One region of the Faecalibacterium sp. OF03-6AC genome, then DNA from elsewhere that is predicted to be linked to it. Evidence: a T-box and tRNA genes for the amino acid it is inferred to sense, from the RefSeq annotation. Region 1 holds a T-box; the other holds one or more tRNA genes.

Region 1 (7,139 bases):
ATGAAACGTTTACTCCGAAAATGAGGAACCCCAAGGAGAAGAGGCTTATGACTCCGAAGAAGTAAGTATCCAGCCGGACGAAGGCTTGCAACCGCCTCGTCCGGCTGGTTTTATTTTGTGCTTTTTCAACCAACAGTTGATGCCCGATTTGTGCAAATTTTACGCTGCGCGGTTGAATACCGTCCTTTGTTTTTGCACTTTTCTGTGGTATACTGTGGAAAAAGATGGGAGGTGCATTTCATGGAGTCATTCTTTTCTTTTTCCACTCTGTTCAACCTTGTGCTGACCGTTATCTGGTTCATCTCCGGCATTCGGGATCTTCAAGGCAAAGACCCGTTCCTCGATCTGCCGTTCAACCAGTATCACCGCGACCCGGAATACCGCGCCTTCTGGCAGAAAAAGAACGGCGTATTTTACATACTCAACAGCATCGCCTTTCTGATCTTAGCCTTCACACCTGTTACATCGCTGATCTACCGTATCCTCTTCGGCATTGCCATCGTGGGGGACCTTCTTTATCTTGTCGCCTACGAAAGCTGGAACCATAGTGCGGATTGACAGCCGGAAAGGGGCCACCATGAATTTGAATCTTTCGGATTGGGACTGGCTGAATGCTGGGCTGGGCGTATTGTTTTTATACCGCGGCATTCGGGACCTGTACAATGGCACCGGCACCGGCTGGAGCAGCGAGGACGAAAAGCAGCACTTCCACAGATCCTTCGGCATCCTGTCGATCCTTTGCGGTGCACTCTATCTAGTCAACATTTTTCTGCCCAAGGTCGAGCCGCTGCGCTCCATTTTGATGGTGGCAGCGCTCGTGTTCAGTGTTGTTCTGCTGATCTCGCATCTGTGCTATCTCTTGAGCAAGGACGACAAAAAATGAGGGGGTTCCATGGAAGTTATCTTTTCGATTTTAGTCGCACTTTTCGGCATTGGGTTCGGCATTTTTATGGCACTGCAGCCGGAGGATGCCATTGCCCTGCATGACCGTGGGCGGTATACGCAGACCGAGCCAACGGAAAAGTACATCAAGCAGACCCGGTTGGAAGGCATTGGGCTTTCGGTGCTCTGTGCCGTACTTCTGGTGGTGCTGCTGTTCGCACCCCAATAATACTTTGCAGCTTGCCTCTTGCGGATTTTTTCTCACCCTGTTACAATGAGAAAAAAACGCAGGAGGTATTTTATTATGGTCAAGCATGTGATCCTGTGGCAGCTGAAAGACGAGCTGTCCGACGCCGAAAAAGCCGCCGTCAAGGAAGGCATCAAGGAAGGGCTGGAAGGTCTGGCAGGCAAGGTCCCGGGCCTTGTGGAAGTGCATGTCAACATCCACGGTCTCCCCTCTTCCACCGCCGACCTGATGCTGGACACCACCTTTGAAAGCGCCGAAGCCCTTAAGGGCTACTCCGTCCATCCCGCCCATGTGGCTGTGGCCGACGGCAAGGTGCGGCCCTACACCAAGGCACGGTTCTGTCTGGATTACGAGATTTAATGTTGACAAACCCACCGTTTTTGCGTATTATAGACATAACAATGTAAATTGGCTGTGAAGAGAAGAGTACGCACCGTCTGCGCCTGACAGAAAGCCCGAAGGATGGAACCGGGCAGGCCGCGCGATGCCGAAGATGGTCTCGGAGCTGCGCAGGTGAAAATTGAGCCTGCGACGGGTGCGCCCGTTACTGCGCTGCGCCGGGTTCTGTGTCCGGCAAAAGGCTGTGCCTGCAAAGGTGCAGCGAAGCAAGGTGGTACCACGAAAGTTACAGGCTCTCGTCCTTGTCCGGCTCAGTCCGGCAGGATGAGGGCTTTTTTCGTCGCTACCAATCAGGAAAGGAAGAGTATCAACCTATGAGTGAGCACAAGACATTCTACATTACCACTCCCATCTACTACCCCAGCGACAAGCTGCACATCGGCCACAGCTATACCACTGTCGCCTGCGACGCACTGGCACGCTTCAAGCGGATGCAGGGCTATGACGTCATGTTCCTGACCGGCACCGACGAGCACGGCCAGAAGATCCAGGACAAGGCCGCCGACGCCGGTGTGACCCCCAAGGAGTATGTGGACAAGATCGTAGCCACCGTCAAGGATCTGTGGAAGCTGCTGGACGTCAGCTACGACCGCTTCATCCGCACCACCGACGACTACCACATGGAGTCCTGCCAGAAAATTTTCACCAAACTGTATGAGCAGGGCGACATCTACAAGGGCGAGTACATCGGCCACTACTGCAAGCCCTGCGAGAGCTTCTGGACCGACAGCCAGCTGGTGGACGGCAAGTGCCCGGACTGCGGCCGCGAAGTGTACGACGCACACGAGGAAGCCTACTTCTTCAAGACCAGCAAGTATGCTGACCGCCTGCTGAAGCTCTACGAGGAGAACCCCCAGTTCATCCAGCCTGAGAGCCGCAAGAACGAGATGATCGCCTTCATCAAGCAGGGCCTGCAGGACACCTGCGTGTCCCGCACCTCCGTGAAGTGGGGCATCCCCGTACCCTTCGACCCCAAGCACACCATGTATGTGTGGGTGGATGCCCTGAGCAACTATATCTCCGCGCTGGGCTACGGCAACGAAAAATATCACGACTACGACAAGTTCTGGCCTGCCGACCTGCACATGGTGGGCAAGGAGATCCTGCGTTTCCACACCATTCTGTGGCCCGCCATGCTGATGGCTCTGGATCTGCCCCTGCCCAAACGGGTGTTCGGCCACGGCTGGCTGCTGATGAACGGCGGCAAGATGTCCAAGTCCGTGGGCAACGTGGTGGACCCTGTGATCCTGTGCGACCGCTACGGCGTGGATGCCATCCGCTACTTCCTGCTGCGTGAGATTCCCTTCGGCAACGATGGCATGTTCACCAACGAAGCCCTGATCACCCGCATCAACAGCGATCTGGCGAACGATTTGGGCAACCTGCTCAGCCGCACGGTCGCCATGTGCGAGAAGTACTTCGGCGGCACCGTGCACAATGTGGCCGGTACCGAAGCCATCGACACCGAGCTGGAGACCATGGTCAACGAGCTGACCGCCAAGGTCACGGCCGACATGGACAGCCTGACCATCCCGCAGGCTCTGATGGAGATCTTTGCGGTGATCCAGCGTGCCAACAAGTACATCGACGAGACCGCTCCCTGGGCACTGGCAAAAGACGAGGCCAACAAGGCCCGTCTGGAGAGCGTGCTGTACCACCTGTGCGAGGCACTGCGCGTGTGCGGCATCCTGCTGAACGCATACCTGCCCACCACTGCACCCAAGATGATGGAACAGCTGGGTCTGGACGCATCTGCTCTGGACCTGACCAAGACCACCTACGGCGCACAGGAGACCTATACCGTGCACAAGGGCGAGGCACTGTTCCCCCGCATCGATGTGGCAAAGGAAATTGCCCACCTGAAGGAAGAGGACGAGAAGCGCAAGGCCGCTGCCGAAGCTGCCAACAAGGCCAAGGCTGAAGCGGAGAAGAAGGCTGCCACCCCCGCTGAAGAGAGCACCGTGGACTTTACCCACGAGGAAGAGATCGACTTTGACACCTTCTGCAAGGTGGAACTGCGCGTGGCCGAAGTGCGCGCCTGCGAGAACCTGAAGGAAAGCAAGAAGCTGCTGCACCTGACCGTGTTTGACGGCGAGCGGGAGCGCTGCATCCTTTCCGGCATTGCAAAATGGTTCAAGCCGGAAGACCTGATCGGTAAGAAGATCGGCATTGTGTGCAATCTGGCACCTCGCCCCATGATGAAGGGCAAGTATGTCAGCGAGGGCATGATCTTTGCTGCTGATACCGCCGACGGCGGCTGCTCCATCGCTTTCTACGGCGACGACACCCCCGTAGGCAGCCGCATCCACTGAGCCATGGAAACTGTAAAGCTTTCCCGTGCCGAAAGGCTGGATAAAATTTTCGGCACGCCGGTGTTTGCCGTGCTGCTGGCCATTTTCTGCAATGTACTGTGGGGTTCGGCGTTCCCGTTCATCAAGCTGGGCTACCGGCTGTTCGCCATTGATTCCAGCAGCACCGCGTCCATTTTCTGCTTTGCCGGTGTGCGGTTCATGCTGGGCAGCTTTCTGGTGCTTCTGGGCAGTGTGCTGCTGCAAAGCCGCCTGCCCAAGTTCCCCCGCGGCAAAGTGGCAGCGGAGTGCTGTGCTCTGGGCCTGTGGCAGACCACGACCCAGTACGCATTCTATTACATCGCTGTTGCCATGCTCACAGGTGCCTTTGGCGGCATCCTGAACAGCACCCAGAGCTTTCTGGGCGTGATCTTTGCCCACTTCATCTATGGCAATGCCGACCGCATGACCCCTGCCAAAACGCTGGGCTGCGCCGTTGGCTTTGCGGGCGTGCTCATCGGCACGCTGGGCAACCACGGCAGCGGAAGCGGCTGGGGCGTGTTCTGCATGATGGCCGCTACCATCATCTTTACCCTGTCCGGCCCGTGGAACAAATCCGTGACCAAAAAAGCAGACAGCTTTGCCGTCTGCTTCATCAACCTGTTCGTGGGCGGTCTGGCACTGTTCGTGCTGGGCACTGTGCTGGGCGGCAGTCTCCATGTGCAGAGCGCACTGGCGGTGGTGGTCATGCTGTATCTGGCCTTCATCTGCGGGGCAGGCTATGTGCTGTGGGCCCTGCTGATGAAGAACAACCCGGTCAGCCGCATTGCCATCTTTGGCTTCGTAAACCCGGTGGTCAACGTGCTGCTGAGCGCCGTGCTCAACGGCGAGCCCCTGTTCCGCTGGCAGTATCTGGCGGCGCTGGTGTTCGTGTGTGTTGGCATCTGGCTGGTGAACAAGGCCCCCGCCAAAAAGGAGGGCAAATGACCGGCCCCATTTTTGACACCCATGCGCACTACAGTGCCCGCGCTTTTGACGCAGACCGCGATTTCCTGCTGGGCAGCCTGCCCAGCAAGGGCGTGGTGGGCGTGTGTGAACAGGCCACCCACTCCGGGGATGCACCCAAAGTGCTAGAGCTGGCGCACCGCTACCCGTGGGTGGTGGCAGCTGTTGGCATCCACCCGGAAAGCCTGCTGCCCGCTGCCGACTGCGGCGAGGAAGGCCCGGCTCCTACGGTCTCGGTGTACGGCGGGGACTGGGCCGCAGAGATGCGCGCTCTGGCCCCGTATTACGAGGACCCCAAGGTGGTAGCTGTGGGGGAGTGCGGGCTGGACTACCACTGGCCTGTGCCCAAGGATGCCCAGCTGGCCATGTTTGAGGCGCACATCCAGCTGGCGCTGGAACTGGACAAGCCCATCATCGTGCACGACCGCAACGCCCACGCCGACGTTTACGCCCTGCTGAAAAAATACCAGCCCAAGGGCATCGTCCACTGCTATTCCGGCAGTGCCGATGACGCGGTGTGGCTGGCAAAGCAGGGACTGTTCATTGGTTTTGGCGGGGCGTGCACCTTCAAGGGTGCCAAGCGGGCGGCAAAAGCTATCAGCGCCCTGCCACTGGAAAGCATCGTGCTGGAGACCGACTGCCCCTACATGGCACCGGAGCCGGTGCGCGGCACCCGCTGTGACAGCTCCCTCATCCGCTATGTGGGCGAATACATCGCCCAGCTGCGGGGCATCTCTGCCGAAGAGGTGTTCCGCACCACAGCCGAAAATGCCCGCCGGGTATACGGGCTGTGATCCGTTTTTCGCAAGTTGCACAGGTTTTTCTCTGTGCTTCTGTATAAATCAATAATCAAAATCCAAACTGTTATAAGGAGAACCTACCATGAAAGCACGTATTCCTAAGCACCGCGAGTTCATCATCAACTTCCCCGACAGCATCGACCAGAACAAGGCCAACGAGGGCTGGGCAAAGCTGCAGCAGATCGTTGAGGACTACAAGAAGGCCCACAATGGCGCTTCCGTCTACGCCCCCACCTTCATCGAGGACTGCGAGGCCGAGGTGAAGAAGCTGCAGGAAGAGTACGGCTTCGAGTATACGGTCGAATACGTTCAGTAATTTCTGATATTTAAAATCCCCTCTGTGCATCTGTGCAGGGGGGATTTGCTGTTTCAGGGGGAACCGCTTTTCCCTACGGCGCACTTCCCCGCAAAAATACAGCCCCGGCAGACTGCATGGTCTGTCGGGGCTGTGCTTTTCTGTCCGGGTCACTTTTCCACTTTACTCAGCAGGATGCGGTCGTTATCCAGATTCTTGCCTGCATTCTCGCGGAACTTTTCAAGCAGGTCGTCCACAGTCATCCGGCTGCGTTCCTCGCCCTTCACGTCAAAGACGATGCGGCCGGAATCCATCATCAGGGTGCGGTTGCCCAGCTCCAGTGCCTGATGCATATTGTGGGTGACCATCAGGCAGGTGATCTTCTTTTCGGCCACGATGCTCTTGGTCAGCTCCAGCACCTTTTCGGCGGTGGCGGGGTCCAGTGCGGCGGTATGCTCGTCCAGCAGCAGCAGCTTGGGGGTGACGAGCGTTGCCATGAGCAGGGTCAGCGCCTGCCGCTGGCCGCCGGAAAGCAGTCCCACCGGCTGCTTCATGCGGTCCTCAAGGCCCATATCCAGCAGCGCCAGCTTTTCGCGGAACACTTCCTTGTCCTTGCGGGAGATGCGGGAGAAGATGGCGTGGGGCGCGGTGCCGGCACGCAGATAGGCCAGTGCAAGGTTTTCCTCAATGGTCATGTTGGGTGCCGTGCCCTTGAGCGGGTCCTGAAACAGGTGGCCAATGACCTTGCTGCGCTGGTGCTCCGGCTCAAAGGTGATATCCTGTCCGCCCAGCAGGATGCTGCCCTCGTCTGCGATGAAGCCGCCGGTGATGGCGTTAAACAGGGTGGATTTGCCCGCGCCGTTGGAGCCCACGATGGTGGCAAAGTCCCCTGCTTCCATGTGCAGGCTGACACCGTTCAGGGCCACTTTTTCATTGACCGTGCCGGGGTTGAAGGTCTTGTGCAGATCGTTCAGCTGAAGCATTTCCATCTTACTTTCCCTCCTTGCCGGTAGTTACGCGGCGGCGGCAGGCCCCATGCTTGCGCTGCTCAAAGGCGATTTTTTCCTTGATGGCCGGCATCGAAATGGCGATGGCCACGATGATGGCGGACACCAGCTTCATGGCGGCGGCGGGCACATTGAAGCGCAGGGCCACAGCCACGATAAAACGGTACAGGCAGCTGCCGAACACCACGCCGATGATGCGGCGCGGCATGGTGCGCT
Region 2 (7,139 bases), on a different contig from region 1:
ATCTGCAGCGCGAGGATCTGGACCCGGTGGAAGAAGCAACCGGCATCCGGGAGCTGATGACCCGCTGCGGCCTGACGCAGGAGCAGGCGGCACAGAAGCTGGGCAAGAGCCGCAGCGCACTGGCCAACAGCCTGCGCCTGCTGAACCTGCCGGAAAACGTGCTGGAACTGCTGAAAAGCGGCTTTATCAATATCGGCCACGCAAAGGTGATCCTGAGCCTGCCCACACCGGAGTTGCAGGAGCAGGCGGCGCAGATCATTGCGGACAACCAGTTGAATGTGCGTCAGGCCGAGGCGCTGTGCAAAAAGCTGGCAAAGCCCGCAAAGGAGCCCAGAGAACCCAAGCCGCGGGGCACTCTGCCGGTGGAGGTGGAAGAAAGCCTCAAGCAGGTGCTGGGCAGCGAGGTGAACGTGGCCTACCACGACGGCAAGGGCAGGCTGACAGTGCATTTCTATTCAGACGAGCAGCTGCGGGCCTTTGCCAACCTGCTGGGACAGTACCAGAACGAAGAATAAAGCGATCCAAGGCGGGCGACCGTCTTTGAACGGCACAGGGGAGGGGATCTTCTGTGCGAACCGAAATAGAGCAAGGAGAGTCAATCATGCTTGATATCAAATTTGTCCGTGAAAACCCGGACGCTGTCAAGGAAAACATCAAGAAGAAGTTTCAGGATGCAAAGCTCCCGCTGGTGGACGAGGTCATCGAGAAGGATGCCAAGTACCGCGCATGCCTGAAGGAAGTGGAAGCCCTCAAGGCTGCCCGCAACAAGCTGAGCAAGGCCAACGGCCCCCTGTTCGGCCAGCTGAAGAAGTGCACCGATGAGGCACAGAAGGCCGAGCTGCAGGCTCAGATCGACGCCAACAATGCCGCCGTCAAGGCCGATGCCGACAAGATGGCTGAGCTGGAGCAGGAAGAAGAGACCCTGTCCGCACGCATTCAGGAGATCATGTACACCATTCCGCAGATGATCGATCCCAGCGTGCCCATCGGCCCGGATGATACCTACAACGTGGAAGCACAGCGCTTTGGTGAGCCTGTGGTGCCCGATTTCCCCATTCCGTACCACACCGAGATCATGGAGAGCTTCGACGGCATCGATATGGACGCCGCAGGCCGTGTGGCCGGCAACGGTTTCTACTATCTGCTGGGCAACATTGCCCGCCTGCACGAGGCTGTGCTGGCCTATGCCCGCGACTTTATGATCAACAAGGGCTTCACCTATGTGATCCCTCCCTTCATGATGCACGGCAACGTGGTGCAGGGTGTCATGTCCTTCCCGGAAATGGATGCCATGATGTATAAGATCGAGGGTGAGGACCTGTACCTGATCGGTACCAGCGAGCACACCATGATCGGCCGCTTCATCGACCAGACTCTGGACGAGGCCACTCTGCCCCTGACCCTGACCTCCTACAGCCCCTGCTTCCGCAAGGAAAAGGGCGCTCACGGCATCGAGGAGCGCGGCATTTACCGCATCCATCAGTTCGAGAAGCAGGAAATGATCGTGGTCTGCCGCCCCGACGAGAGCGCTGACTGGTACGAGAAGCTGTGGAAGAACTCTGTGGAGCTGTTCCGCAGCATGGAGATCCCGGTGCGTCAGCTGAACTGCTGCTCCGGCGACCTGGCCGACCTGAAGGTGAAGAGCTGCGATATCGAAGCATGGAGCCCCCGCCAGCAGAAGTACTTCGAGGTCTGCTCCTGCTCCAATCTGGGCGATGCACAGGCACGCCGCCTGCACATCCGCGTGAAGGGCAAGGACGGAAAGACCTATCTGGCCCACACCCTGAACAACACCTGCGTGGCACCTCCGCGTATGCTGATCGCCTTCCTGGAGAACCATCTGCAGGCCGACGGCACCGTGACCATCCCCGAAGTGCTGCAGCCGTATATGGGCGGCCTGAAGGTCATGGTTCCCACCCACAAGAAGAACTAAAACTGCACCGGGTTTTCCACATCCGGACAGAAAAAGGTTGAAAAAGCACCGCTTTCCGTGAGGGAAGCGGTGCTTTTTTGCCGCAAAACCCCTGCAAAAATGACGGGAAATGCAATATTTCAACGAAGATGCGTGGATAAAATCGAGATATTGAAAAAACGAAAAATTTTTTGAAAATATGTGTTGACAAAAGGCCTATCTATGGATATAATAATAGAGCACTGTTCAAGTGCACAAACAATATGTGGCGGTATAGCTCAGTTGGCTAGAGCATTCGGTTCATACCCGAAGTGTCACCGGTTCAAATCCAGTTACCGCTACCACTTTTACAGAGTTTCGCTAAGGTTAGGGGGACGGTCGTCTGCAGTAGTGGACGATGGAAGTCGGAGGTTTTAGCGAAGCTCTGTATTTCTAAGGCCCGTTGGTCAAGCGGTTAAGACACGGCCCTTTCACGGCTGTAACATGGGTTCGATTCCCGTACGGGTCATAAAAAATCCCTGATCTTAGGATTAGGGATTTTTTTATGCAACCCGTACGAGGAATCGAACAGGGCGGCGGTGCGCAGCACCGCAACCAAAGCCCCAGTGGGGCTTTGGTTAGCCCGCGGGTCCCAACGGCCAGGAATGTCTACCGTGGTTGCTGCCGTTTTGACCCGTACGAGGAATCGAAGGAACACGGCCGCCCGCAGGCGGCAAAAAAGAGCCCAGTGGGCTCTTTTTTAGTGCCCCGGGTTGCGGCTCCCAGCATCCGCGCGTGCCTTGGGCGGCACTTGCGTCTTGCTGGCCGCTGCCCCAACAACTCCTCCCTGCATCGGACACTGGCCGCGGTCGTCGTTGTTGCAGGTCCCGTCCTGTAGGAATGTCTGATGTGGTTGCTACCGCTGCATTGCGCAAGGGCGTTTTTAATTTGACCCGCACGGGAATTGCAGCTGAGCTGACCGCCGCCAGCGAGCAAAGACTTCCCCCGGTCGGGGGAAGATGTCGCATAGCGACAAAAAGGGGAGTACAGGGAAGCGAAGCTGGGGCCGTGGTCAGCAGGATGCGAACGCCGCCCCAAGGCGTGAAGGATACGCTGGGAACCACAACCCGGGACAGGGCGGCGGTGCGCCTTCGTCTTGAATACTACATACCAGATCACGGATAAAAGATCCGGCAGAGGAACACGTTCAAGTGCTCTTCTGCCGGGTCTTTCTACATTTTTTCGCAGATTTTCGACCTGAAATAGTAACAAAATTATGTCATTGAGACATCAATCCTCTATTTTTTACCGCGAAAATTGACTTGCACACCAAAAAATCCGGGATATTCTAGCACTTTCCATATAAATTAATGACAAAGTTTGGCGGAAATAATATCTTGTATACAGGCTGCACTTACGTTACAATACAGATGATATATCAATTGTACGAGCAGAAGGGAGGAAATGGAGTCCACAAGGGCAATTTTCAATCACGAGTACGGGCCGATGGCGGATGCAGCGTGCAGTTTTTGCATCATCTGTTCCCATCGCCTGATGCTTAGAACGGGAGGATGTCAATGGAAGTCTTTTTGCAAGCACTGGTAAACGGGATCCTGCTGGGCGGTTTCTACTCCCTGATGGGTATGGGCCAGAACATCATTTTCGGTGTTATGAACATCGTCAACTTCTGCCACGGCGAAATGTTGATGGTGGGCATGTACATTACCTATGTTCTGTATACCTACTTTGGGGTGGACCCCTATGTAGCGCTTCCCATCGTTGCAGTGCTCATGTTCGGTCTGGGTGCGCTGATCCAGTCCACTCTGATCACCCCTTCGCTCAAGACCAAGAGCTTTACGAACCTGCTGTTCCTCACCGTCGGTCTGGGCCTGCTGCTCACCAACGGCGCTCTGGTCATCTTTGGTTCCACCTATTATAAGATCATTACCCCTTATTCCCAGACCTACATTCCGCTGGGTCCGGTCACGATCGCGCTGCCGCGTCTGGTCAGCTTCCTGATTCTGATCGTGGTTGCCATTGCACTGTTTGCCTTCCTCAAGTATTCCACCACCGGCAAGCAGATCCGCGCCGTATCCCAGAACCCCATTGGTGCTGAGGTCGTGGGCATCAACGTCAAGAAAATTTACATCCTGACCTATGGTCTGGGCGTGGCTCTGGCCGGTATCGCCGGCTCTCTGCTGACCCAGTTCTACACCATCTATCCCACCGCAGGCGCAAGCTTCGGCTTCCGCGCACTGATCGTCGTGGTCGTGGGCGGTCTGGGCTCCATCCCCGGCGCATTCTTCGCCGGTATTTTCCTGGGCCTGCTGGAGCAGATGAGTGCATTGTTCATCAGCCCGTCCTACAGTGATATGATCGTGTTCGTCACCTTCATCATCATTCTGGTCGTGCGTCAGGTCATGATTCTGAGGAGGCGATAAGATGGATACCAGAAAAGCAGTTAAAACCTATCACCGCAATCTGGCGATCGTTCTGGCTATCATCGTCGCCATCTTCGCCGCGATCCCGCTGGTCGTGGATAAACCCTACATCATCAACATTTTCGTTCTTACCTTCTATATGTCCACCCTGTCCATGGCATGGAACATTCTGGGCGGCATCACCGGCCAGAACTCGCTGGGTCTGGCCGCTTACATGGGTCTGGGTGCCTATGTGTGCTGTCTGGTGGTCACAAAGACGGGCATGAACCCCTGGGTGGCCGCTGTGCTGGATATGCTCGTTGTGGGCGTTGTGGCCGGTGTCATCTTCTTCCCCAGCCTGATCCTGCGCGGCCCCTACTTCACGCTGGTGTCCATCGCGTTTGCCGAGTCCATCCGTCAGTTCATCATCAACTCGGAGTTCTTCGGCCGCGCATCCGGTGTGGGCCTGCCCTTCGGCAAGGACTCCTTTGCGCAGTTCCGCTTTACCAGCAAGGTGCCGTACTACTACATCGGCTTCATCATGATGGTGGGCGTTTATCTCATCATGAAGAAGATCGGCCGCTCCAAGCTGGGCTTTGCGCTGCGCACCATCCGCGAGGATGAGGACGCAGCCGCCGCTATCGGCATCAACCCCACCAAGTACAAGGTTATTGCCGTTGTCATTTCGGCTATCATTGCCGGTCTGGTCGGCTTCTTCTACGTCAGCTACATCCGCTACATCGACCCCGATATTATGATCCAGTCCAAGTCCACTGAGATCGTGCTGCCGGCAGTCGTGGGCGGCGCTGCCTACATCGAAGGCCCGCTGATCGGCGGCCTCATCATGATCCCGCTGAGCGAACTGCTGCGTGCAAACTTTGCCGCCATCCTGCCCGGCATCAACATGCTGATGTACGCCATCGTGCTGATCGTGGTCATCCGCTTCCGTCCGTCCGGTATTCTGGGCTGGTACATGAACTCGAAGGTCAAGACCTTCATCGATGAAAAGATCCTCAAAAAGCCGTCTCTGGACGTGCTGGAAGAATATGAGCTGATGGCAGACAAGGGAGGGAAGTAATCATGGCAGAAAAGCCTATTATTGAAGTCCAGGGCCTGACCAAGCGGTTCAAGGGTCTGACCGCCGTGCATGATGTTTCTTTCTCGGTGGAGAAAGGCTCCATCACCGGCATGATCGGCCCCAACGGTGCTGGTAAATCCACCACCTTCAACATGATCTGCGGCTACTACCCGCCCACCGAAGGCAAGATCTTCTACAATGGTGAGGACATCACCAACAAAAAGGCGTATGAGTACACCAACATGAAGATCGCCCGCACCTTCCAGATCATGAAACCTCTGAAGAACCTGAGCGTTCTGGATAACGTCACCGCCGCCGCCTACTTCGGCCACGCCGGTGCAAAGAGCGAAAAAGAGGCCAAGGAGCGCGCCATGGAGGTGCTGCACTTCACCGGCCTGTACGAAAAGCGTCATGTGATCTCCAAGGACATGGGCACGCCGGACCAGAAGCGTCTGGAGATGGCCCGCGCTCTGGCCACCAAGCCCGAAATGCTGTTTCTGGACGAGAACATGGCAGGCTTGAACCCGGCTGAGACCGAAGAGGCCATCCAGCTGATCCGCAAGATCAACGAGTCCGGTGTCACTATCCTGCTCATCGAGCACATCATGAAGGCGGTCGTGAGCCTGTGCGAGAAGGTCATCGTCCTTCACCACGGCGAAAAGATCGCTGAGGGCACGCCCGAGCAGGTCATGAACGATCCTTACGTCATGGAGGTGTACCTGGGCACCAAAAAGGAGGGCGCAAGTGCTTAAAGTTGAAGGTCTGAACGCCGGTTACGGCTCTGTGAACATCCTGTGGGACATCGGCTTTGAGGTGAAGGATGGCGAGATCGTTTCCATCCTTGGCTCCAACGGTGCCGGTAAGACCACCATGGTGCGCACCATCACAGGCATGGTCAAGGCCAGCTCCGGCAAGGTGGAGTTCAACGGGGAGGACCTCTCCGGCAAAAGCTCCCGCGTTATTCTGGACAGCGGCATCGTGCAGGTGCCGGAAGGCCGTCAGCTCTTTACCGAGATGACCGTGCTGGAAAATCTGGAACTGGGTGCATTCAATAAGGAGACCAAGGCGCATTTTGCAGAAAATCTGGAAAAGTGCTATAACTGGTTCCCCAAACTGCGCGAGCGCGCAAAGCAGGCTGCCGGCACTCTGTCCGGCGGCGAGCAGCAGATGGTGGCCGTGGCCCGTGCGCTGATCGGTATGCCCAAGCTGCTGATCCTGGACGAGCCCAGTCTGGGCCTTGCCCCCAACATCGTGGACGACATTCTGGAAGTGGCCAAGACCATGGTGAAGAATGACGGCATCTCGGTGCTGCTGGTGGAGCAGGATATCACCAAAGCCCTTGCAGCGGCTGACCGCGGCTATGTCATTGAGAACGGCCGCGTGGCACTGGAAGGCACCGCCGCCGAGCTTTCGGCAAACGAGCACGTCAAGAAGGCGTACCTCGGCATCTGATTTTGGAAACTGGATGTCCGGCGGGCACTACTTCACACGGTGCGGCGGGGCATCTCGGATTAACAAGCTGTTTTTTACAAACAGAATTGGAGGACAATTATGAAAAAGATCTCTCGTAGAAGCTTCCTGAAGGCATCCGCTGTTCTGGGCAGCGCAGCTGCTCTGACCGCCTGCGGCGGCTCTTCCGCTTCCACCAGCACTGCAGCATCTACCAGCACCGCAGCATCCGGCAGCACTGCAGCAGCCAGCGGTGACACCATCAAGATCGGTACCATCTATGCAATGTCCGGCGGCAACG

The links. The T-box of region 1 lies ahead of metG (methionine--tRNA ligase). A T-box ahead of a tRNA ligase gene usually reads a tRNA of that ligase, here a tRNA-Met.
Region 2: it has a tRNA-Met gene. The T-box ahead of metG (methionine--tRNA ligase) is inferred to sense a tRNA for this amino acid. The anticodon was not compared.

What each region holds. Positions count from the first base shown of each region.
Region 1 is NZ_QUEN01000001.1:370,687-377,825, forward strand. It holds gene DXA66_RS01720 (hypothetical protein) at 241-558, shown strand; gene DXA66_RS01725 (SdpI family protein) at 578-883, shown strand; gene DXA66_RS01730 (hypothetical protein) at 893-1,111, shown strand; gene DXA66_RS01735 (Dabb family protein) at 1,187-1,489, shown strand; T-box leader at 1,535-1,775, shown strand; gene metG (methionine--tRNA ligase) at 1,843-3,840, shown strand; gene DXA66_RS01750 (DMT family transporter) at 3,844-4,803, shown strand; gene DXA66_RS01755 (TatD family hydrolase) at 4,800-5,615, shown strand; gene DXA66_RS01760 (hypothetical protein) at 5,704-5,937, shown strand; gene DXA66_RS01765 (ABC transporter ATP-binding protein) at 6,087-6,899, opposite strand; gene DXA66_RS01770 (ABC transporter permease) at 6,907-7,139, opposite strand, start outside.
Region 2 is NZ_QUEN01000012.1:64,205-71,343, forward strand. It holds gene DXA66_RS12340 (ParB/RepB/Spo0J family partition protein) at 1-515, shown strand, start outside; gene serS (serine--tRNA ligase) at 602-1,933, shown strand; tRNA gene DXA66_RS12350 (tRNA-Met) at 2,180-2,256, shown strand; tRNA gene DXA66_RS12355 (tRNA-Glu) at 2,349-2,420, shown strand; gene DXA66_RS12360 (branched-chain amino acid ABC transporter permease) at 3,469-4,332, shown strand; gene DXA66_RS12365 (branched-chain amino acid ABC transporter permease) at 4,334-5,389, shown strand; gene DXA66_RS12370 (ABC transporter ATP-binding protein) at 5,392-6,141, shown strand; gene DXA66_RS12375 (ABC transporter ATP-binding protein) at 6,134-6,841, shown strand; gene DXA66_RS12380 (ABC transporter substrate-binding protein) at 6,941-7,139, shown strand, end outside.